One region of the Shewanella sp. TB7-MNA-CIBAN-0143 genome, then DNA from elsewhere that is predicted to be linked to it. Evidence: predicted binding sites of a transcription regulator. Region 1 holds the regulator's gene; each other region holds the start of a gene.
The links. Region 1 encodes sigma-54, which starts transcription at its own class of promoters, with help from an activator protein. Its sites were predicted from a motif close to GTTGGCACGNNNNTNGNNT; they were not measured.
Positions count from the first base shown of each region.

Region 2: a site for sigma-54 is predicted at 4,386-4,404, ahead of fliE (flagellar hook-basal body complex protein FliE). Genes of this name have one in related genera too.
Region 3: a site for sigma-54 is predicted at 2,081-2,099, ahead of AAEY97_RS02480 (DUF3192 domain-containing protein). Genes of this name have one in related genera too.
Region 4: a site for sigma-54 is predicted at 2,278-2,296, ahead of AAEY97_RS20055 (CmpA/NrtA family ABC transporter substrate-binding protein). Genes of this name have one in related genera too.

Region 1 covers NZ_JBEOPL010000038.1:1,731-7,918, forward strand. Annotated here, with positions in the region: gene mgtE (magnesium transporter) at 1-822, opposite strand, end outside; gene AAEY97_RS20680 (HPr family phosphocarrier protein) at 1,333-1,608, opposite strand; gene rapZ (RNase adapter RapZ) at 1,629-2,492, opposite strand; gene ptsN (PTS IIA-like nitrogen regulatory protein PtsN) at 2,489-2,932, opposite strand; gene hpf (ribosome hibernation promoting factor) at 2,935-3,222, opposite strand; gene AAEY97_RS20700 (RNA polymerase factor sigma-54) at 3,248-4,732, opposite strand; gene lptB (LPS export ABC transporter ATP-binding protein) at 4,875-5,606, opposite strand; gene lptA (lipopolysaccharide transport periplasmic protein LptA) at 5,603-6,184, opposite strand; gene lptC (LPS export ABC transporter periplasmic protein LptC) at 6,171-6,188, opposite strand, start outside.
Region 2 covers NZ_JBEOPL010000002.1:329,866-336,053, forward strand. Annotated here, with positions in the region: gene fliH (flagellar assembly protein FliH) at 1-866, opposite strand, end outside; gene AAEY97_RS02830 (hypothetical protein) at 909-1,085, shown strand; gene fliG (flagellar motor switch protein FliG) at 1,199-2,245, opposite strand; gene fliF (flagellar basal-body MS-ring/collar protein FliF) at 2,238-3,917, opposite strand; gene fliE (flagellar hook-basal body complex protein FliE) at 3,989-4,330, opposite strand; gene AAEY97_RS02850 (sigma-54-dependent transcriptional regulator) at 4,637-5,986, opposite strand; gene AAEY97_RS02855 (sensor histidine kinase) at 5,979-6,188, opposite strand, start outside.
Region 3 covers NZ_JBEOPL010000002.1:240,065-246,252, forward strand. Annotated here, with positions in the region: gene AAEY97_RS02465 (Mpo1-like protein) at 195-503, opposite strand; gene AAEY97_RS02470 (GNAT family N-acetyltransferase) at 572-1,201, opposite strand; gene AAEY97_RS02475 (DUF2789 domain-containing protein) at 1,375-1,611, shown strand; gene AAEY97_RS02480 (DUF3192 domain-containing protein) at 1,646-2,029, opposite strand; gene AAEY97_RS02485 (hypothetical protein) at 2,181-2,546, shown strand; gene AAEY97_RS02490 (Zn-ribbon-containing protein) at 2,547-3,320, shown strand; gene AAEY97_RS02495 (DEAD/DEAH box helicase) at 3,329-6,049, shown strand.
Region 4 covers NZ_JBEOPL010000033.1:33,515-39,702, forward strand. Annotated here, with positions in the region: partial or broken gene AAEY97_RS20050 (ABC transporter permease) at 1-630, opposite strand, end outside; gene AAEY97_RS20055 (CmpA/NrtA family ABC transporter substrate-binding protein) at 703-2,088, opposite strand; gene AAEY97_RS20060 (sodium ion-translocating decarboxylase subunit beta) at 2,482-3,612, opposite strand; gene oadA (sodium-extruding oxaloacetate decarboxylase subunit alpha) at 3,622-5,400, opposite strand; gene AAEY97_RS20070 (OadG family transporter subunit) at 5,414-5,656, opposite strand.

The DNA of each region.
Region 1 (6,188 bases):
ATCATCCATCCCTGCCATTCCCATCATTGAATGTTCGGCATCCTCGCGGATGACATCAATAACGTCATCGATAGTAATTCGACCAAGCAATTTTGCTTGGCTGTCGACGACTGGGGCAGATATCCAATCCATCCGTTCAAATTTTTGCGCCACATCTTTATCGGACATCTCTACAGGAATACTTTCTAATTCTGTGTCCATAATACTGCGGACCGTTACGCTTGGATCGCATGTGAGTAAATCAGCTAATCTTACTCCGCCTAAAACATGATCATGGCGATCCACAACATATAAAGTATCAGTCGTATCAGGTAAATTTCCCCGTTGACGTAAATAGCGTAATACCACTTCGATATTGACATCGGGTCTTAGGGTGACGGTATCAGTATTCATGATACTGCCGGCAGTATCATCTGGGTAACGCAATGCTTGCTCTACTCTATCCCGGTCTTGGCTTCGCATTGATTTGAGCACTTTCTTGTAAACATCATCGGGTAAACTGCGAAGAATATAGGCCATGTCATCTGTATCCATGCCTATTGTGGCCTGGGCAAGCTTCTCTGGTGTCATGCTGCTAATAAGTGAATCTTTAAGTTCTTCACCTAATTCGTCAAGAATTTCCCCAGCATATTGTTGGTCAATGAGTTGCCATAACACCTGACGATTTTTGGGCGGTGATGATTCGAGAATAAGGGCGACATCGTTAGGTGACATGGTATGTAGCATGTTACGGGCATGGACAAACAGACCACTGTCTAGTGCTTGAACGAGTTGATTGAGACGTTGTTCTGTTATCTCATTGTCTAGGTACTCTTTACCCATATATCTACTTCCTATTCGTCATACTTATATTATTCAGTATGTCATTATTCTGGGTTTCTCAGGTTGTACAGTTCAAGGCGTATAAATGCAGAAATAGCTGTCTTTACGTAAGACAATGAAATGCAGAAATAGAATACTTAAATGACTTCTGCGGTGAAATTCTGCAGCAGCCAATGCTGCTTACATACTATAGACGAACCACGTCACGGAAACAGAGTTGCACTGGATCCGTTGCTAGAAGCGGTAATGTCTTTATCATGTTAAACGCCAACTCCCGCAGAATGAACTGATACTAATGAGATTGGTATCAACTGCGTGAGATAATCCTAAGGGCTAATATTTTTGAGGGACTGATGTCTACTGGTGATCATCAATGTCGTGACAGTTTGGTTAGTATGGCCTAGTCATTTAGAGGCCGCATAAAATAAGGATGACGGTGGCTTAAAGCATGAGTAACTTGCAGCTATTCACACATTACAGGCTATTTATAAATTCAATGCGATTAAAAAATTAACAAGATTCATCAAATTTAGCATTAATGAGATCACACACTGCGTTTAATGCAACTTCAGCATCTGGGCCTTGAGCTGTCACCGTAATCATTTTACCGATACCACTTTCAAGCATTAATAGCCCAAGTACGCTAGCTGCGCTGGCGTTTTTTTCGCCTTGAGTTAAGGTGATGTTAGCATCAAAATCCGCCGCTAACATCGCGAGTTTTGTGGCGGCACGGGCGTGTAACCCCAATTTATTTGAAATGGTCACTTGGCGTTCAAGTTTGATCATTGACGCGATCCTATGCTCACTTAGTTATTAGTATCACTGATATTTAATTCTCTGTGGCGAGCATTAACCGTGTGTTTACTGCCTTGTCGAAATCGTTTTGCTAATTGATCTGCAATATATACCGAACGGTGCTGACCACCAGTACAACCAATCGCGATGGTAAGGTAACTGCGATTGTTACGTTCTAAATGCGGCATCCAAGTTTCAAATAGGTTTTCAATTTGCCAAATAAATTTATTAACTAATGGCTGACGACCTAAAAATTCTTGTACGGGCTCGTCTAAACCCGTAAATGGACGCAGTTCTATTTCCCAATGTGGGTTGGGTAAAAAGCGTACATCAAACATAAAATCTGCTTCTGTCGGCATGCCGTGTTTAAAGCCAAAAGATTCAAAGTTAATCACTAACTCTTTATCAACACTGCCTAATAATATTTGCCTAACTTGGTCGCTTAATTCGTAGATATTTAGCGCAGAAGTGTCGATATAGTGATCAACAATTTTTGCGATAGGCTCAAGTAAACGGCCTTCTAGTTTTATCGCTTCTTGCAGTGAAATATGATTTTTAGATAACGGGTGTAATCGACGTGTTTCGCTGTAACGTTTAAGCAATACTTTGTCATTGGAATTTAAAAAGAAACTGATAATTTCAGTGTCATTTTGAAGTAGTGCCAATTGGTCTTGAAGCGCTTTACCTTGTTCTGCAATGTTACGAACATCAACGCTAATCGCAACCAAATCATTACTGCCTTTAAGCTGGGCTAATAATGTGCCAATGAGTGGTAAAGGCAAATTATCAACACAATAATATCCTAGGTCTTCTAATACTCTCAGGGCAACGGATTTCCCTGAGCCTGAACGTCCCGATACTATAACTAGTTTCATGCAGTAATAACCTGATAAAGTTCTGTTGCGTCGTGAGTTTTACGAAGCTGTTTCAATATTTGCTTATCGCTTAACTTTTGGGCCATGCTCGATAACGTGCCTAAATGTTGTTGGCACTGGTCTGCAGGTACTAACAAAGCAAATAAAAGATCCACGGGTTGCTTATCGATTGCATCAAAGGCAATGGCTTCTTCACATTTAATAAATATCGCGATAGGGTGATCGATGGTCGTTAATCTACCATGAGGTATCGCAATGCCATTTCCTATACCTGTGCTACCCATTTTCTCTCTCGCTAACAGGCTTTCAAAAACCTCTTGCGAAGACAGGGTTGGGTACTGGGCAGCGACTAAATTGCTGATGAGTTCCAGTACTTTTTTCTTACTGCCCGGTGTGGCACAGGTAGTGCATTCCGGCTGCAGAATGGTACAAAGTTCCATCGTTAGTGTTTTGTATTCTTCTCTTTGTGTTTAATTACCTGACGGTCGAGTTTATCGATCAGGGCGTCTATTGCAGCATACATATCAGTACTTTCTGACATTGCAAAAATTTCTGCGCCATTAATGTTGATTTTGGCTTCTGCTTTTTGTTGTAATTTTTCTACATTGAGCACAACGTGTACATTATGGATCTGATCGAAGTGTCGTTCAAGCTTTGAAAATTTACTGTGGATGTATTCACGTAAAGATTCTGTTATTTCGACATGACGTCCAGTCAGACTTATTTGCATAAAAAATCCTCCATTGCCTAGTAGGTTATAAACTCTTACGTTGGTTTGAGGGCGGGATCATCATTGCTTCACGGTATTTTGCTATCGTACGACGAGCAACGTTTATGCCCTGTTCTGCCAGAAGCTGAGCCATTTTACTGTCACTCAGTGGTTTTTTCTGGTTTTCTGCGGCAACCAGCTTTTTGATAAAAGCACGAATGGCCGTTGATGAGCATTCCCCGCCATCGTCAGTACTGACATGGCTAGAGAAGAAGTATTTTAGTTCAAATAAGCCTCGAGGGGTGTGCATATATTTTTGTGTGGTGACTCGTGAAATGGTCGATTCATGCATTTCTACAGCTTCAGCGATATCATTGAGCACCATAGGCTTCATGGCTTCTTCGCCATATTCAAAAAAGCCTTGCTGAAATTGCACAATGCAATTTGCCACTTTAAGTAAAGTATCATTACGGCTTTCAATACTTTTAATAAACCATTTAGCCTCTTGCAGATGGCCTCGAATAAATTGACTATCCGACGGGTTTTTACTGCCTCTAGCCATGGCTGCATATTGCTGATTAACACCAATTTTAGGCATGTTGTCTGGGTTTAACTCTACTACCCAACGGCCATTTTTCTTTAATACTGTGACATCGGGAATCACGTATTCATCATCCATGGGGGTAATTAATAAGCCCGGACGAGGATTGAGTGTCTGGATTAAAGTGATTGCGTCACGTAACTCATTTTCTTTTAGTTTTGTTTTACGCATCAATAATCTGAAATCACGGCCAGCAATTAACTCTAAATAGCCTTTAATTAACAAACGGGCATTATCGATATGGGGTGTGTCGTTAGAGTATTGCGCTAATTGGATAAATAGGCATTCACTTAAATCACGTGCAGCAACACCCACAGGGTCAAAGTGTTGAACGCGTTTTAATACCGCTTCAACCTCATCGAGTTCCACATTTTCATCACCCATGGCTTCGAGAATATCTTCGGTACTTTGGGTTAAATAACCGCGTTCATCAATGGCATCAATAATGGCGGTGGCAATGGCGAGATCGGTGTCTGAAAATGGAGTGAGATTTTTTTGCCATTCTAAGTGTTCGTACAAACCTTCAGTAGTTTCACCTTGAAAGGGCATGTCGTCATCGCGCATGCTTGCACTGCCCGAACCTGACATAGGTGAGGCTGTGTATACTTCATCCCATGTGGTATCCATGGCTAAATCATCCATGGTTTCTTTGGTCATGGATTCTGCTATGTCGACGGTGGAAGTGTCTTTTTCGACATTAACAATACTGTTGTCACTAAAGTCGGTATCCGCTTGGTCGCGGTTTTCTTTTAAGGAGTTTTTTGCTTCAGAAAACTCATCTTCTATTTCAAGCAATGGATTTGAATCTAATGCTTGTTGGATTTCCTGCTGTAGCTCCAATGACGATAATTGCAGTAAGCGAATGGCTTGCTGCAATTGTGGGGTCATGGTTAAGTGTTGACCCATTTTAAGTTGGAGTGACGCTTTCATTTACCGCTTATCCCTAGATGATTTTCCATAAAAATGACAATCTCGAACTGTAATCGATTGCCATAAACATCAATGACATTTAACGTTGTTTAGGTATCGTTCAATGAAATGAGTTAGCTAGACTAAAAGGCCAGTAAAGTAACTATAGCTTGAATTGTTCACCTAAGTACACAGCTCGAACTTGTTGATTACTTAATATCTCATCAGGTGTGCCTTCGGCAATTAAATTACCCTGGCTGACGATATAGGCTCGCTCACAAACGTCTAGCGTTTCACGTACGTTATGGTCGGTAATTAATACCCCTAAACCGCGATTTTTAAGTTGTTGGATGATTTTTTTAATGTCGATGACCGAAATAGGATCAACACCAGCAAAGGGCTCATCAAGCAAAATAAATTTTGGATTAGCAGCTAAAGCGCGCGCAATTTCAACTCGACGACGTTCGCCACCCGATAACGACATACCTTGGCTGTCGCGTATGTGAGTAATGTGGAACTCTTCGAGTAGATGCTCAAGCTGTTCAATACGTTGGTCTGTGCTGAGCTCTTTGCGAGTTTGCAGTACGGCCATTATGTTGTCGTAAACGGTGAGCTTGCGGAAAATACTGGCTTCTTGTGGTAAGTAACCTATACCTTTGCGGGCGCGCAAATGCATTGGATCGGCAGTAAGGTCGTCATCGTCAATCAATATTCGGCCTTTATCGCTTTTTACTAAGCCGACAACCATATAAAAGGTGGTGGTTTTGCCTGCACCATTGGGGCCTAAAAGACCGACAATTTGGCCTGTTTTAACCGTTAAACTCACATCTTTAACAACTTGACGAGCTTTATAGCTTTTAGCTAGATTTTCAGCGGTTAAGGTAATTTGGGTCATGGTTTGATCTGCTTGTTAACAGGAATTTCAGGGAGTTTTTGCTTTGGCGCCGACTCGTCTTGGAAATTCTCTGGTTGAATGATGGTGATTACCCGATCTTGCCCTGTACCAGTACTTTCGGCAATCAGCTCTTGAGCACTGATGTTGTACTTGATTTTATTACCGGTAACCTGGCTACCTGATTGATCAAGTTTGGCGTTGCCAGTCAATGTGAGTGTAGTGGTGGCAAGGTCATAGCTAATTTCGTTAGCACTTGCGGTACCAATTTTACCGTCATCTAATTCTTGCGAAAATGTAGCCGGGGTGCCAGTAGCAATTAATCTCTTGCTGGTGGTGTTTTCAGGGGTAAACGCCCGTAACTGATCTGCATTGATATTAATCGTGCCTTGGACAATCGTTACCGGACCATTAAAAACAATTTGATTATTCTTAATGTCGGCAGACTGACTGACTGAAGCGATTTTCAATTCTTGTTTCAGATCCCCTTGTTTCGCTATAGCAGGCAAACTCAATATACAAAGTATGCTACTTAATAACATAACATTGGCGCGAGTGTGGAGACGATTAATGTGGCTCATATGT
Region 2 (6,188 bases), on a different contig from region 1:
ACGTTTTGAAAATCATTTAAATTATCGACTGATGTGGTTTGATATTGTGAATCTGTGGTTTTTTGCTGTTGTACCGTTTTGGCTAACTGATTTGACTGAGCGTCCAGTTCACTAAATACCTGGTTAATACGTTGTTCGACACGTAAATCAACAGAGGAACGCACACTTTCAATCATACAGTCACCATTTGATAACGTTGGATCAATATCAATTTTCCACTGATTTTTTTGCAACTGTTCAGTACTGTAAAATTGATTAACAAGTTCTGCATCGTCTGGACTAAAACGTAATTTAACCCGTTGTTCTTTGAGTGGTAACGCGTCAACACCCTGGCGTAACGCTGATAATATATGCTCAGGGTGAGTCTTTAATTCATGACCAATTACCGACTTTGCTAAGCTTATTGTCATGGCTAACAGTTCAGCTTCAATTTCGTTATCTAATATTGATAATGGCAGTTCAAATTGGGAAATAATTTGATTAAGTTGTTCAATAAGCTCATTGGCCTTAATTTGGCCCGCTTCTAAACCTTGTTGTTCACCTTGCGAAAAACCTTGCTGATGGCCTTGCTCTAGCCCTTCTAAGCGCCCTTGCTCTAATCCTTGTTGATGGCCTTCTTGTTGACCTTGCTCAAAACCTTCTTGCTCTGCCGCTGCACGGATATCTTCTATTTGCGCCATAGTTGGTGGCGCCATAGATTTTTCGGCCCCAGTAACGGGATCAGGAATATGAGCTTCAGAAAATTTACCAAATAAATTTGAAGGTTCTAAACTGTTATCTTTTGTAATATCAGGTAATTGCCAATGACTAAATTCATGCTCATTATCGGCATTGAGTCCATCTTTAGGTGATTTTGATTCTGGCATAATTGATCACTTGTATAGTAGAAAACATTGGCGCAAAGCAAAATGATAATCGTCGAACATGGGATTAATCGTACTGGTATTAACCGTATTAACAATAACCGTATTAACAATAACCGTACTGGCGTCAACCATATTAGTAATAATCGTACTGGTATTAACCGTACTAACAATAACCGTACTGGCATCAACCATATTAGTAATAACCGTCAATATCATTAGGCGAGCGTTATCCCTATAAAAATGCCCAATAGAGATAACTCGTTAACATCGCCAGTACAAAGAGTCTCTATACATAAACGGCCAACCACAACGCCTTAATAAAAGTGATGATGTTATAAGAACTCGTCGCCACCACCGCCGCCTAGCATAATTTCGCCACTATCACTGAGTCGACGGGCAATAGACAGAATTTCTTTTTGTGCCACTTCTACTTCACTAATACGAATTGGCCCCATGGCCTCTAAGTCGTCGCGCAGTAATTCTGCTGCACGTTTAGACATATTGCCTAAAATTTTCTCTTTCAATCCTTCATCAGCACCTTTGAGCGCTTTCATCAGCACATCTTGCTGAACTTCGCGCAACAAGGCCTGAATACCACGATCATCCACGTCAATTAAGTTCTCAAACACAAACATCATATCTTGTATTTGTTGCGCCATTTCTTCGTCAGACTCACGCATGGTTTCCATTATCTGACTCTCAATACCTGTATCGAGATAGTTCATAATATTGGCTGCCGCTTTTAGGCCGCCCATTTTAGCTGCCTGCGCACCACCTTGACCCGCAAATTGTTTTTCCATAATGTCGTTTAATTCTTGCAATGCCGCCGGCTGAACCTCTTCAAGATTAGCAATACGCATCATTAAATCTAGGCGAGTATTTTCAGGGAACTGACTAAAAATTTCAGCCGCTTGATCTGGTTCTAAATACGACAATACAATGGTTTGAATTTGCGGATGTTCATTTTGAATAATGGTAGCAACTTGGCGTGCGTCCATCCATTTTAATGAATCAAGGCCTTTAGCACCGCTGCCCATAATAATCTGTTCAATCAGGTTACCAGCTTTGTCTTCACCCAATGCCGCGGTTAACGCTTTACGGACGAACTCTTCACTGTTAAAACCAATAGATGAAAACTTTTGAATATCGTCTAAAAATAATTTATGAACACCAATGACTTTTTCTTGACCAAAGTCATCCATCGCCGCCATTGCCATACCCACTTTTTGCACCTGCTTAGGTTCTAAGTGTTTTAAAATTGACGCAGCATCGGCTTCACTCAAGCTAAGCAGTAAAATGGCCGTTTTCTCAACACCAGTTACTAGATCTGGGTCAAATGCTGTTGATTTTTCTACTTTATCTTTTTTTTCATTAGCCATTGTCTTGTAACCAGTTTTTAACTACTTGAGTGGAAAGTTCAGGCTCGTTAGCCACTAACGCTCTAATGGCTTTAATCATATCATCATCTTTATGTAAATTAGGTATATGAATTGATCCATCATCAGCATAACTGTATTCCGCTTCTTTGGTATTTAGCATACCTAAGGTATCTGCAGCATACTGATCTTCAATTTCGGCTAACTCATGTCCAGGGCGAACATCATCTGGCATGTTAACCCCGTTAGGGTTAGTTAGCTTTTTAAGCATCGGTCTAACAACCGCTAATATAAGCACTAAAATAACAATTGCACCTAAAGCCAGTTTAATTGCACGCCAAAACCATGGTTGCTCCCACATATCGGGCTCTGGTAACGCTTCAATAAGCTGATCCATAAAAGGAACCGTAACCACTTCAAGCGCATCACCACGTTGAGTGCTAAAACCTACTGCGCCTTCTAATAAACGACGAATATTAGTTAACTCTTGCTCAGTTCGTGCCACGCGAGTTACCTGGCCATTTTCGTCTACTTGCCCTGGTTTAAAGTTAATCGCTACTGACACACTCACACGACGTACTACGCCAATTTGCTGACGAGTATGGCTTATCGTAGTGTCTAATTCATAATTACGCGTAGCTTCTTTTGAAGAATCACCAGATGCGGCTGAGGCAGTTGCTTCCCCCGCCACTTGCGGAATGTCAGACTCCATCGGCGGTTGATTGCTTAACGCACCAGGAATACCGCCAGAACTTTGACCAGATGAGTTACGTTCTATAATCATCTCACTGCGAATAGCCGGTAAATCAGGAGAGAAACGCTTTGCCGTTTGCTCCACTGCAGTAAAGTTCATATTCACATCAACTTGCGAGGTAAAATTTTCAGGCCCTAAAATTGGCATCAAGATTGATTCGATTTTCTTACGATATTCAGCTTCTTGTTGCTGTACGATCTCTTGCTCACGACGGGCTCGAGCCGAGGTGCCATCTTGGCTACCAGAATTAAGTAAACGCCCATTTGAATCGGTTACTGTCACGCGAGAAGGCACCAATCCCTGCACCGCTGAACCAACGATATCAACAATGGCATCAATCTCTTCTTGGCCTAGCCCGCCACGACGCACACTCACCACAACGGTCGCACTTGGCTTAGAGGCATTACGGGCAAAAACATTTTCTTTTGGTAATGCTAAAATGACTTTTGCACGACTAATACTTTTCAACTCTTCGATAGCTCGAGCGAGATTTTGTTCTTGGCTTTGTTTTAAGCGCGCTTGCTCCATACGTTGGCTAACACCAAAACCACTGTCTTGGTTTAAATAATCATTGGCCTGAGTGCTACTTTGAATACCCGCACGGCTAAGCAGTAACTTTACTTCTTGATATTTATCTTCAGGTACTTTGACCACATCAACGTTGATTTGATAATCAATCTGATTTTTATCCAGCACATCGAGTACCTGGATCATCTCTGCGGTTTCCATCTTTCCTAGTGGACGATAATCAGGCTCTTGCGCCCACATCATCACAAAAACAGCCATAGCAAGGCATATTGCTAATGCCAGAATCATGATCACTTGACGCATCATATCTGCACCACCAACGCCACCAAGAAGTCCAGATTTGTTCTCTTGTTGGACACCGCCATCGGCTGTTGAATCCGAACCTACCATAATGTCTGTGCTCACAATGCGTACCTGCTATATCTGATGTGGTTATGTTATTTAGTGCTTAATGCTTTTGGCAACTAAACAGGCATACTCATAATTTCTTTATAAGCGTCGACCAATTTATTACGCACCTGCACTGTTGCTTCAAAGGCAACGCCGGCTTTCTCACGCGCAATAACGGTATCAGACAGGGTCACCGTGGTGTCGCCCATGTCTAAACGAGTGGCTAAGCTTGATGATGATTGTTGCAGTTCATTGACGCTACCTACAGCCTGAGACAATAGCTGACTGAAATCAGCACCAGTGGTGTTATTCACTTGCTGGGTAAGGTTAGGTCGAATAGATGAACCAATAGAAGGGGCTATCTCGCCGCGAAGCGATTGCATTTCTTGCATTAATGGATTTGCGCTAATCTGCATGGTGTAACTCCCTTTCGTCGACTTTTTGACGACAACAATAACTGATAAGGAGTTAAAGCAATTTAGGTGCCAGTATTACCATTGGCCGGATATTAGTAAGTAATGAGTAAGTAATGAGTAAGTGATGAGTAAGTGATGAGTAAGTGATGAGTAAGTGAAAGGCCAGAATAATCCAGGTGAAAAGTAACCTTTTCAGTAAGTGAGCAGGTTACTTTTTACCTATTTACGGGGGTTGGCAATAAAAAACAGGCTTAATTAGAGTATAAAATCTAAGGTTAACTAATTACCTTGTGGTAATTAGTTATGCTAAGCCGGAAGTTGAATGCCCATATCTCGCATTTTAGCCATTTTATAACGTAATGTCCGGGCACTGATCCCCAATTTTTCAGCAACCAATTTGCGACTACCCTGACATTGATTAAGGGTTTCTAAAATAATCACATGCTCCTGGGCTTTTAATTCGTCACCCAAGCCTTCGACTTCGGCCGGTTTATCAACCTCAAAGTGATCTGTTGGCAATAAGTTCACATCAGCAGAATCGATAATAATATCATTAACGCCAATATCGTCGTTTACCCGTAAAATCAATGCACGCTGAATCACGTTATCAAGTTCCCGCACATTACCCGGCCAGCGATAAGTCAATAATCGTCGAGTGGCGGCATCATCCAATTTAGGTACCCACGTCATATTCAATGCTTTGGCATGCTTAACTAATAAATGGCGCGCTAACGGTAAAATATCTGCTGGGCGTTGGTTCAGCGCTGGCCACGTTAACGGAAATACGTTAATACGATAATATAAATCTTCTCTAAACTCCCCCGCCGTTGCCATGGCTTTTAAATCGCGATTTGAGGTAGCTAGTACGCGTACATCCAGTTTAATGGTTTTACGCCCACCTAAACGCTCAACTTCACGCTCTTGTAATACCCGCAATAACTTAGCTTGTAAACCAAGTTCCATCTCAGATATTTCATCCAGTAATATTGTGCCGCCTTGGGCTTGTTCAAATTTACCAGGGCAGGCTTGATAAGCGCCAGTAAATGCGCCTTTTTCGTAACCAAATAAGGTCGCTTCTAGCATGTTTTCTGGTATCGCCGCGCAGTTAATTGCAATAAACGGCTGGTCATGGCGTTGGCTATGTTGGTGAATATAGCGCGCCAATACCTCTTTACCTGAGCCACTTGGGCCCATAATCATTACTGAGGCTTCAGACACCGCAACGCGCTGCGCCAGCGCCAACAAGGCTAAACTTTTTTCATCGGCAACCACAGGTTTATCGTGGTTTAGCTTTAAGGGTAAATAACGTGACACTTGATTTAATAACACTTCTGGTGCAAAAGGCTTAGCAAGGTAATCCACCGCGCCTAACTTCATCGCACTCACCGCACTGTTAATAGTGGCATAAGCGGTCATTAGCAATATCGGCAATTTAGGTTGGTGTTGTTGTAAATAGCTTAGCAAGCCCATACCACCAATGCCGTCCATCTGCACATCGCTAATCACCATATCAAATTGGTTGGCTTTCAAGGCTAAAATGGCTTCTTCAGCACTACCCACATCAACACAGTCGTAATGGGCAAGCATTAGGGTATCAAGCAATGCCTCACGTAAATCGGCATCATCTTCAACTAATAGAATATTTGCTTCAGCCACGCTTCACCTCCTGATCACTTGCTTTGTTCATGTGTGGAAAGCTCAACCTAATATGGCAACCCATTCCAGGCTTACACGACAATTGAATTTGTCCGCCATGGTTACGCACTACCGACTGCACCACCGCTAAGCCCAAACCGGTACCCTGGCTTTTAGTGGTAAAAAACGGTTCAAGTATTTGTTGTTGCATCGACGGCTCCAA
Region 3 (6,188 bases), on a different contig from region 1:
CGCCGAGAAAAGTCACTCTACTCCATTTAAATACACATCTCACATGTCAGTAAATCGTTATAAAAATGTAATTGCCTGATTTTAAAAGATTAATAATAATTTATAACGTTAAACACTGACAACTTTAGATAAGATCCCTTACACACTTGTAGGATATTGCTTACAAAAGCGTGAGCAAGTTAATACTTCCAGGGTTATTTGCGCCATAAACGCTTTATCATTTGAGCAAACATGACCCAATCTGCCCATAAACTGTATAGCGGATAAGTGAATGTTGCGGGGCGATTTTTTTCAAATATAAAATGCCCTAACCATGCAAAACCATAACCGACTACCGGCAACCACAATAGCTGCCACCAATGTTGGTTAATCAGAGTGTTAATAATAATCACAACAATAATGCTACTGCCAATGTAATGCAGTCTTCGACAAACGGGATCTTGATGTTGCGACAGATAAAATGGGTAAAACTCTGCAAATGAAGAATAACGCTTAGGTTCCATTACTCACTCCTTATTAACAACTCGCTAATGGTATGCTCTGTTAGTATTAGATTATTTCATTTTAGACACTATGCCTTACTGTAAAACAATATTTCACCTTCAATATTGCCAATACTCACAGTGGCAATGCTGACAAATTCTTGTTTCACGAATGCTTGATGGTGCGAAGAGTTACTCACAAATACCCCAATGCCATCAAGCCCAGGTTGCTCATCACACCAACTCAATACCGCTTGAATTAACTTGGCACCATAACCTTTTTGCTGCTCATTGGGGGATAAGGCAATAAATTGCAAAACCCCGCATTTTTGCGAAGGAAGATGTTCTAAAATGCAGGTCTCTTTTTGCATTAACCCTTGAGTTGATTTCCATCCTGTACCCAACATCATTTTAAAACGCCAATGCCAATAACGCCCCTCACCCAAAGGTACTTGTTGCGTAATCACACAGGCAACTCCAATTAAACGGTCACCGTCAAATAAGCCAATTAAAGGTTGTTCTTGTTGCCACAGTTCATTTAACTCTTCACGAATCGCCGCGCGAAGTTTCTGTTCGTATTGTTGATTGTCATCTTGCCCAAGTACCTCGATAAAATAGGGATCATCATGATAAGCGTTATAAAGAATAGAAGCTGCGACTCGTAAGTCTTCTGCCGTCAAATATACTGCACGTAAAGTTTCCAAGGTGTTATTGTCCATTATTATTCCTTGTTGGTTAACTCGCTAAACTTAACTTAACAAGTTTGAAACATTGTACAAGTTTTGTTTACCCATTTTACCTGTTAGCGATTGTGAGTGTCAGTTGTTTGCAATTTATCTCATCAAGACGGATACTAAAATTGTTTATCTAACCATCATAAGGAATGCGCCAAATGGACACTACATCAAATGATTTAAGTCACTTATTTAAGCAATTAGGTTTGCCTCACGATCAAGAGGGAATCGACGACTTTGTTATCCAAAACAAACTGGATAAACACACATTAATTACTGATGCCGATTGCTGGAATTCAGGTCAAAAAGCATTTTTAAAAGAGGCATTATTACAAGACGCCCAATGGTCAGAAGTGATTGACCAATTGGACGTGATGATGCGAGCTAAATTGTAATTAACACTTAATGTCGGATAACCTCACTCGGCAATTAGTGCTGTCTGTAGGCGGTATCACCCCAGCCCACTAAAACGTCATCTTTGAACACAATTGGCGTGCATTCATCTTTGGTTGTTTTACCATCGCCTTCTGCCCATTGGGTACGATAAAACAACACTTTGATGGATTGCTCTGCATTATTTTGAGCCGACTTGGTATAAGCTTCACTAAAATCAGCCGTTCCCATTAAGGTTGTGACTTGATCACTGCTCATTCCCATAGACAATTTGCTCAACAGATCACGATTTTTATCTTGTTGCACTTGCCAATAATCAGCACTTTTACCCGATTCATGGTCTCCGACACTAATAACACAACCACTTAATGCTAGTGATGTAGCGCCAATTAATGCCGCTGCGATAAGTTTTAATTTCATGTTGCATCCTTTTTGTTAAAATAAAATCCGCATTGTATTTACAGATCCTTTAAGCCAAAATCGTGCCATAAAATAATATACTGATTTATATAGCTTTATGTTTTAACTCAACAAGAATTAGTTAATCTCACTATATGGAATTAAACCAACAATGAGTCCAATTGAACAAGTACTTGCCGCAGCAAAATCAATTGCTAACAATGGGCATACGCCCAGCTTGGCCCTGATAAAAAGTCGTTTAGGCAATAGCATTCCGATGCCTACCCTTATCCAAGGTTTACAACAATTTAAGGCGCTGCCTAAATCTGAGTGGCAACATTTACCGGAATTAGCAGACATTCCATCAATAGCCGATGTCTCATCACATGATCAACCCGATCTTACTCAAGTGATCCAACAGGTTATGACCCTACAACAACACATTAGTCAGCTAACCCAACGAGTTACTGAGTTAGAAAACCAATTACAAAATAATATGACTCAAAGCTACATAATCAATAATAAGGCTGAGCAGTAGATGTTTGTCACCGAACTACGCTTTGAATGTTTTGCCGATACGACAATTGATACGGTAGAGAAAGCCATTAACGCTTTTCTTGAAGCCTTACGAGCTAATGGACAAATTTTAGGACGTGAATTTGCGGTCGCCTTTAATGACGGTGAATTTAGAGTTCGTTTGCTGTTACCTGAAAAAACCAGCTTAGCTAACCGCCACAGTAGCCCATGGGTAAAAGTGGCCTTAGCAGGCCTAACTGCAGCTAAGCTATTGGCCCCTAGAGAGAAATTCATCGGCCAAGACATTAACTCCGAAGCCAGCAATACCGATACGCCTTCATGGCAACTGCTGTATACCAGTTATGTGCACATGTGTTCGCCACTGCGTAATGGCGATAACCTGTTACCAATACCTCTTTATCAGCTGCCTGCTACTTTTAATGGCGATCACAAACGCATCATAAAATGGCAAACAGAGTGGCAAGCATGCGATGAACTGCAAATGGCCGCAGCCACTAAAGCAGAGTTTGCAGCTTTGGATGAGATCACTCGAGCGGATAGTGACTTATTTAGACGCGGTTGGGATTTACGTGGCCGGATAGAATATTTAACTAATATCCCCACCTATTATTACTTATACCGTGTGGGCGGCGAATCATTGCAAGCAGAGCTAGCTCGCCCCTGCCCACGCTGTGGATCTAAAGATTGGAAGCTAGATGAGCCACTTTTAGACATGTTTCATTTTCGCTGCGAGCCTTGCCGTATTGTGTCTAATTTGTCTTGGGATCATCAATAAATGGAATTGTGCCATTGAGTTATCAGCAGATTATTTCCTACTACAAAGATTGTTATAAGGAAGATAGCGCCTCCATCAATCTTTGGAATGTGAACAAGTTTAAACAAGAAGATCGTCTCATTCTTGAAGGGCAAGATGAGCTAGGGACAGGTTTTTTACCTCGTTTGCCTATCCCGCAAGAATTTGCTGAGCCAATGCTTAAGCGAGTGGCAATGTACCAAAGAGAAAGAATACTGCTGTACGCACGATTTCTATTTGTCGGTAAAGTCACTATAAAAGGTGAGCTCAAAACGGTTGTCTCACCGCTGCTGTTTAATGAAGCCACCATTGAACAACAAAACAATAATTTCTATTTTTCAGCCCAAACAGAAGACACTGAAATCAATGAAGCCCTGCTGCAACAATTGCTACCAGAAGATAATGAGCTTTCAGAAGATCTCATCAATGAAGATATACATTCACCATCTTTTTGGACCTCATATTTTAGCAGTAATCAAATTGACATAAACTCACTAGAGTTATTGCAATATCCCAGGCTTGCTGGGCACCAAGACATTAAAAAAGCATTAACCCAAGACACTCCCCGCTTATTACCTATTTCGATGCTACTTTTTGTCGAGAGGTCATCGAGCAGTCGCGGTGTACTTCACGAATTAGAAAGTATCATTAGCGCTAACGAGCAATCAGCTCCTATTTGTAAACTGTTTAACCAAACGTTTGAAAAACGTGCTGTAAGACTCAGAGCCCCAACACTTAAATATGACTTTTTACCGGGGTTATTATCTACGCCACAAAAGAAAGTTATTCATATCGCTGCCAATGCCGATTTAGGCTGCGTATCTGGTCCGCCAGGAACGGGAAAGAGCTACACCATATCTGCTGTTGCTGCCGAACATATGGCGCGCGGTGAGTCGGTGCTTATTGTGGCCAATAATGACGTAGCCCTTGATGTGATTGCAGCTAAATTGGCGAGTAATTTTAACTTAGGCGACGTGTCTATTCGCGCAGGACAAAAAGCATTTTTAAAACAATTAAAAGACTATACCGCGGACTTACTCGCAGGATACTTTAGCGATGACTTAAGCCAAAACCCGCAAGCATGTGAAGACGAACTGAATAAGCTGCAACGATTACTGATAAAACTTGAAAAACGTTTCCTGGCGTTCAGTCGCAGGTCTATTCGCCGTGGTTTGCACCTACATAAACTTCAAGCACAACAATCAACATGGCTAAAACGGGTTTATTTGTTTTTTACCCAAGGGTCAATAAACCAATGGCATCATCAATGGGATGCGTTAAACACCATTAATAAACACACTGTTACGCGGGAAACACTGGCAGCTGAATATCTTAATGCACTAAAAAAGAATAACTTAAACACATTAGTTAATCAGCACCGTAAATCGCTACAGGCTTTTAACCAAGCGATTCGCAGTAGAACGTCCAGTAAACAACTCGCGCTATTTGAAAAAATAGAATACGCCACATTATTTGCCGCATTTCCCATCTGGCTAGCAAGCTTAAACAGCCTACACAGGGTATTGCCACTTAATCGTGAAATGTTTGATTTAGTGATTATTGACGAGGCAACACAATGTAACATTAGCAGTTGCTTACCTGCGCTATACCGTGCAAAACGTGTATTGATTGTTGGCGACACAAAGCAATTAAAACATTATTCCTTTTTAGCCAGAAGCAAACAAACTCAATTGCTTGCCAAAAATAATGTGCCCGAAAACAGCCCAGGAGCCATCAGTTATCGAGATAACTCCATCTTAGATTTAGCGTTAAAAACATTAGCTAGCGGGCAAGAATTGGCCTTTTTAGATGAACACTTTAGAAGTAAGCCTGAGCTGATTCATTTTAGTAACCAGTCTTTTTATCAATCTAAATTAAAAATCATGCAACACCGACCCTGCACCAGTGCAGGCCATTTGCACCTTCATCGTGTCGCCGGTACTCGTGATACATCGGGCATTAACCAGCAAGAAGCCCTAAGTCTATTAGCAGAGATCCAACATCAAATAACACAAGATGTCCAAACAGGCATCACTCATAGTATTGGGATTATCTCGCCTTTTAGCGCACAGGCTGAATATATCGCCACATTGATTGAGCAGAAGATCCCTCAAACAGATGTCATTAAACACAGCATACGTGCAGCCACGCCGTTTGGGTTTCAAGGCGAAGAGCGGGATATCATGCTGATTTCGTTTGCGATTGATAACGACAGTAAACGTGCGGCTGCTTATTTAAATAAAGCGGATGTGTTTAACGTCACCATTACCAGGGCACGTCAAAAGCAGTTGATATATTTGTCTATGGACGACTCGTTATTACCAGAACACAACCTGTTACGCCAATATGTTACTTCTATAACAACCTTTAATGCCAAACACTGCGTGACCTCAGAGATAGACACATTTCAGCAAGAGCTTATTGAGGCGTTAACACAGTACAATATTGATACTTGGCCTGGGTATACCATTGCCGGTACCGAAATAGACCTATTGTGTCGTTATGCAGACAAATACCTTGCTGTTGATCTTATTGGTTTTCCTGGGCCTTGGGCTAACTTTTTTGAGCTAACAACCTACAAATTATTTAAACGGGCTGGCGTTGAAGTATTGCCCATAAGCTACGGATTGTGGATTGTTGATAAACAAGCGTGCATAGACAAAATAACTCAGACACTAAAGTGTGGAGAAAATAACCTAAGCGAAGCATAAAGGAAGATGAGTGTTTGAATGCTCGTGTTTGAATGCTCGTGTTTGAATGCTCGTGTTTGAATGCTCGTGTTTGCATGCTCGTGTTTGCATGCAATGAACGCATTAAAGCACCATAAAATGGCACTTCAATGCTTGATGC
Region 4 (6,188 bases), on a different contig from region 1:
ATTGATGAGGTCGCTGTCGATACTCGTCACGCCGATTGTAGTGTTGATAATCATTGGCCAAACACTGCACAAGGTGACCGTGAGCATGGAGTTAATAAATGATTTAGACACTAGCGGATCCGGCGAGACATACAGCGCACTGACCACCATGGTAACTAAAGGCAACCAAGCGAGTGGCTATACGGGTTTAAAAATCTGAATGATTGGGTTAATTGCTGCCTGCAAACTGCTACTTAACCCCATCCAAATCCCCAATGGAATAGCAATAATGGCCGCTAAGATAAAACCACTCATGACGGTAATTAGACTAGTGACAATTTGATCCCAAAAAGTTTCTTTACCTGTGTAAGCACGTACTTTGGCGACATAACTTGGATCGTTAGCAACACGCGCCTCATTTCGTGTTTCTTGACGTTGATAAAAAGCCTCGGCCTTTTCGCGCTCAGTTATATGCTCCTGATACAAATTGTCAAATTGCGACACGACAGCAACCGGTCCCGGAAACTTACCTAGAGAGGTTTCAATACTATTAGCTGTCACCGCCCACAGAGCTAAAAATATCGCAATGCCGATAAACGGTAATAGTATCGCCCTACTTAACTCGGCTATTTTCAGCATAACAACTGCCATGTTGCCTCGTTCAATTAAGCGATTTTGTGCAATAGAATAAAGACTGTTCATCCAAGACTCCTTAACAGTTTGTTACAGCTTGTCGCCTTGCTTTAATCCAATTACAAATGAATTAATGTAAGCATTAGGCTTGCTGCCGTCATAAACTAAGTTATCAATAAAGTGAGTTTGCGGTGCTTTGAAACCGGTTTCTTTACTGAAATCTGGAAAGTCAGCTGCGGGGATGAGCTTATCGTCGATGAGTGATTGCGCGGCTTTAGCATAAATATCTGGACGATAGACTTTTGCGGCGATGTCTTTATACCAATCGTCAGATTTATCTTGTTCAATTTGGCCCCAACGGCGCATTTGAGTTAAATACCAAATCGCATCTGAGTAATATGGATAAGTTGCGTGATGCCTAAAAAATACATTGAAGTCTGGAACCGCGCGCTTATCGCCTTTTTCATATTCGAACGTCCCCGTCATACTATTAGCAATCACCTCATAGTCAGCACCAACATAATTAGATTGAGACAGTATTTTTACCGCTTCTGGGCGGTTAGCATTGTTATTGTCGTCTAACCATTTAGCGGCGCGGATCAACGCACGAGTAAGGCGTATAGTGGTATTTGGATATTTTTCGGCAAACTCGGCTGTAATACCAAACACTTTTTCAGGATTATCTTTCCAAATTTCATAATCGGTCACCACAGGTACACCAATGCCTTTAAACACAGCTTGCTGATTCCAGGGCTCACCAACGCAATAGCCATTAATTGTGCCCGCTTCCAGTGTCGAGGGCATTTGTGGGGGCGGAGTTACCGACAGCAAAGCTTGTGCATCAATCTGCCCTGATGTATCTCCTTTATGAGGTGCGTAAAACCCAGGATGAATCCCACCAGCGGCTAACCAGTAACGCAATTCATAGTTATGTGTAGAAACCGGAAACACCATACCCATATTAAATGGCTTACCAGCCGCTTTAAATTCTTCTACTACGGGCTTTAGTGCATCAGCTTTAATGGGATGAACGGGAAAACCGTCTGCCTGTTTAGCAATGTGCGGCTTCATTTTGGCCCAAACGTCGTTTGATACCGTAATTGCGTTACCATTTAAATCCATCGAAAATGGGGTAATAATGTGTGCTTTAGTACCGTAACCAATTGTTGCAGCAATAGGTTGACCCGCTAACATGTGGGCCCCATCTAATCGACCATCAATCACACCATCGAGTAACACTTTCCAATTTGCCTGCGCTTCAATCGTGACGTATAAACCTTCTTCTTCGAAATAACCTTTTTCATAAGCAACCGCAATAGGTGCCATATCAGTTAATTTGATAAAACCAAACCTGAGCTCTTCTTTTTCAGGAAAGCCCACTTCGGCACTTACAGTGTTGATACACAAACTTGCCCCAATACTGACCCCCAGTAATAAAGACTTAATCTGCTGAGTTAACGATATTTTCCAGTTCATATTATTTCCCCGTGATGAAAATTGACAATAAAAAAAGGCGCTTCGGATATCCATTTAGGAATATCTCGATAGCGCCTTTGCTAAAATTGAATTTATTAAATATTATTTATCAGTCAGTTAGTTGTAAAATTGATAACCTTTACTGTCTAAAAAGACTGGATATGGCTCATCAAATATACAATATTTGCTATCCATTTTTTATGCCAACATATTAACGCGTTGATTTTAAGAGAATTTAATTTTAACAATTAAATACCGTAATTCTACGACAGTGCAATAAAACAGTTTAAGTGCACCAATATGCATCAAAAGAGGTATAAGTAATTTTGTACCAGTAGATAAAAACAAAAAAGCCAACGCAAAGGCATTGGCTTTTGAATCATCTGGTAAGTTTTAGCCTAGTACTGCCAGCAAAACACCTGCAGCAACAGCACTGCCTAGCACACCTGCTACGTTAGGTCCCATAGCATGCATGAGTAAGAAGTTTTGGTTGTTAGCCTCTAAACCTACCTTATTCACTACTCGTGCAGCCATTGGCACAGCAGAAACGCCTGCTGCACCGATAAGTGGGTTAATTTTTCCGCCAGAGAGCTTACTCATTAATTTAGCCATCAATACCCCAGAAGCAGTACCAATACTAAACGCAACCGCGCCAAGGATTAAAATACCTAGCGTTTCGATACGCAGAAATTGATCCGCTGATAGCTTAGACCCAACAGCAAGACCTAAAAAGATAGTCACTATGTTGATTAACTCGTTTTGCGCCGTTTTCGATAAACGATCCACTACGCCAGATTCGCGCATTAAATTGCCCAAACAGAACATGCCAATTAATGGGGTTGCTGCAGGTAAAAATAAAATGGTTAACCCTAGCACCATCAGTGGAAAGATAATCTTCTCTTTCTTACTGACTTCACGCAATTGTTCCATTTTAATTTCACGTTCGGCTTTAGTGGTTAGCAGTTTCATGATCGGCGGCTGAATTAATGGCACTAACGCCATGTATGAGTATGCAGCAACAGCAATAGCACCTAACAATTCAGGCGCTAGTTTAGAGGCTAAGAAAATTGCCGTTGGACCATCAGCTCCACCAATAATGGCAATAGCTGCAGCATCTTGCATACTAAACTCAAACCCAGGTACCCAATTTAAGGCAATAGCACCAAGTAAAGTGGCAAAAATCCCAAATTGCGCCGCAGCCCCTAACAATAGTGTTTTAGGGTTAGCAATTAGCGCACCAAAATCAGTTAATGCACCCACCCCCATGAAGATGAGCAATGGGAATACCCCAGTCTCAATCCCGACATGGTAAGCGTAATACAGTAAGCCACCTTCATCGGTAAAACCTGCATTAGGAATGTTGGCTAATATGGCACCAAATCCGATAGGTAATAACAATAACGGTTCAAATCCTTTAATTATCGCTAGAAATAACAATAAACAACCAACAGCCATCATTAGCAGTTGGCCACCAGTAAAGTTAGCGACACCCGTTTCAGCCCAAAAAGCCAATAATCCTTCCATTTCGACCTCTTATGCTAATGACAACAATGTTGAACCTACAGTTACACTGTCACCCTGCTTAACCGCTAACTGAGTTACAACACCATCTTGTTGAGCACGAATTTCGGTTTCCATTTTCATCGCCTCCAGGATAATGATCACTTCACCGGTTTTAACCGCTTGACCATTACTGACTAACACTTTGAAAATATTTCCCGATAACGGCGCGGCCATGGTGCACTTAATCTCACCCGTAGGCGCTGAGGCGACCGTTGCAGACGCTGCCGTAATAGGTGCAGCTGATGCTGGCGCGATGTGACCAATCTCACCACCTTCACTCACTTCGACCACAAAATGTTGACCATCGACATCGACGGTATAGGTTTGTGGGCCTTTATCGGCTTTCACTTGTAAATCATCTGCACTTGGGACAGGTTCAAACGCATCCGGATTGCCGCGATTTTTAAGAAACTTAAGACCAATTTGATTGAACAACGCATAAGTCATTACATCGTCATCTGATTCTGCAGCTAAACTAAAGCCCTGCTCTTTGGCGGCTTCGGCAAGCTCGACACGTAATTTATCTAATTCTGGTGCAATTAAATCGGCTGGGCGACACGTAATTGGCTGTTCGCCTTTTAGCACTCTGGCTTGTAGTTCTGCATTAACTGGCGCTGGCGTCGCACCATATTCGCCTTTTAGTACACCTTCGGTCTCTTTGGTCATCGACTTGTAACGCTCACCCATCAGCACATTGATCACCGACTGTGAGCCAACAATTTGCGATGTTGGGGTAACGAGAGGTAAGAAACCAAGATCTTCACGTACCCGCGGGATCTCTTCAAGCACGGCATCCATTTTGTCTGCTGCGCCCTGCTCTTTTAATTGATTTTCCATATTGGTTAGCATGCCGCCAGGTACTTGAGCACGTAAAATACGTGAATCAATGCCTTTTAGTGCACCTTCAAAACGGACGTATTTTTTACGCACTTCACGAAAATAGGCTGCTATCTCTTCTAGCAACACCATATCGTAACCGGTTGCCCTGTCGGTATCTTCAACCATTGCCACTAACGTTTCGGTAGCGCTGTGGCCGTAGGTTTGGCTCATTGAAGATATTGCGGTATCAAGCACATCAACGCCCGCTTCAATCGCTTTTTGATATGTAGCGCTGCTTAGGCCCGTTGTAGCATGACAATGCATCGACACCATTAAGTCCGTTTGTGATTTTAAGCGGCTAATGAGGTCATAAGCTTGCATTGGCTTAAGTAAACCCGCCATATCTTTAATACATAAAGAATCTGCGCCCATGTCTTCTAGGCGTTTAGCCATATCAACCCAAGTATCAATGTTGTGAACAGGGCTAGTGGTAAATGAAATGGTGCCTTGGGCATGGCCGCCCACGTTTTTAACCGCTTTAACCGCGGTTTCAAGATTACGGACATCATTCATTGCGTCGAAGATACGAAATACATCAACGCCATTGGTATGAGCTCGTTCTACAAAACGCGTAACGACATCATCAGCATAATGTCGATAACCTAATAAATTTTGGCCTCGAAGCAACATTTGTTGCGGGGTATTAGGCATGGATTTTTTCAATTCGCGAATACGATCCCATGGATCTTCGCCTAAATAACGAATGCATGAATCAAAAGTTGCGCCGCCCCAAGACTCAAGTGACCAGAAGCCTACTTTATCTAATAACGGTGCTATAGGTAACATATCGTCAATACGTAAACGTGTTGCCAATAATGATTGATGTGCGTCACGCAGGACGACATCGGTTAATGCTAATGGCTTGCTCATAATGACTCCAAATTTATTTCGCGCGGTATTGATGTATCGCAGAGGTAATAGCGGCAACCAGCTTAGGGTCTAAGACGGTATGTTTAGGCACATTAGCACTTACCGTTGCTAGCGTAGGAACCTCTACTGGGGCCGGAAAAAGCTTGGCAACAATGCCAATACCGATGATTAAGATACTCAAAAAAATAAATACTAAACCCATGCCCATTACCATAATGCCTAGCGCATCGGATAACTGCTCAGATATCGATGTCATGTGTCCTCACTTTATCTGTTAAACATCAAACCAATACGTTGACTATTCTGTACCGTCCCTCAATGTGCTATCACGGTGCAATGTCACAAAACGTGCACCAAGACAACAACATCCTTAACGACTACAGACATAACTTGACTACTCAAGAAGCATAAATATTCAAACTCAACGCTTATTCAATGAAGGTGTATTTCATGGTAAAAACCGCAAACTGAGTTTGTAAACCTAAAATCCTGTCACAAAATATAAACAATTTACACCAACAATGCTATCTTTTTGTAAATTGGTCTTACCAAAACAGAGAGAGCCAATTAAAAAAAATCAATAAAATATAAAAAAAATGATAATAACCTGATGAATCATCAATAAAATCACTATATTCACTTTAAAATTAACAAATTCATAATTCAATGATAAAAATCACTCACACTTTATTGGTTTAACAAATTGATGAAATAGATGATTAAACATGACATGAGTAATAAGTGAATAAAGATGTGAAAATCAAATTTTTATGAGATAAAGCGGTTGC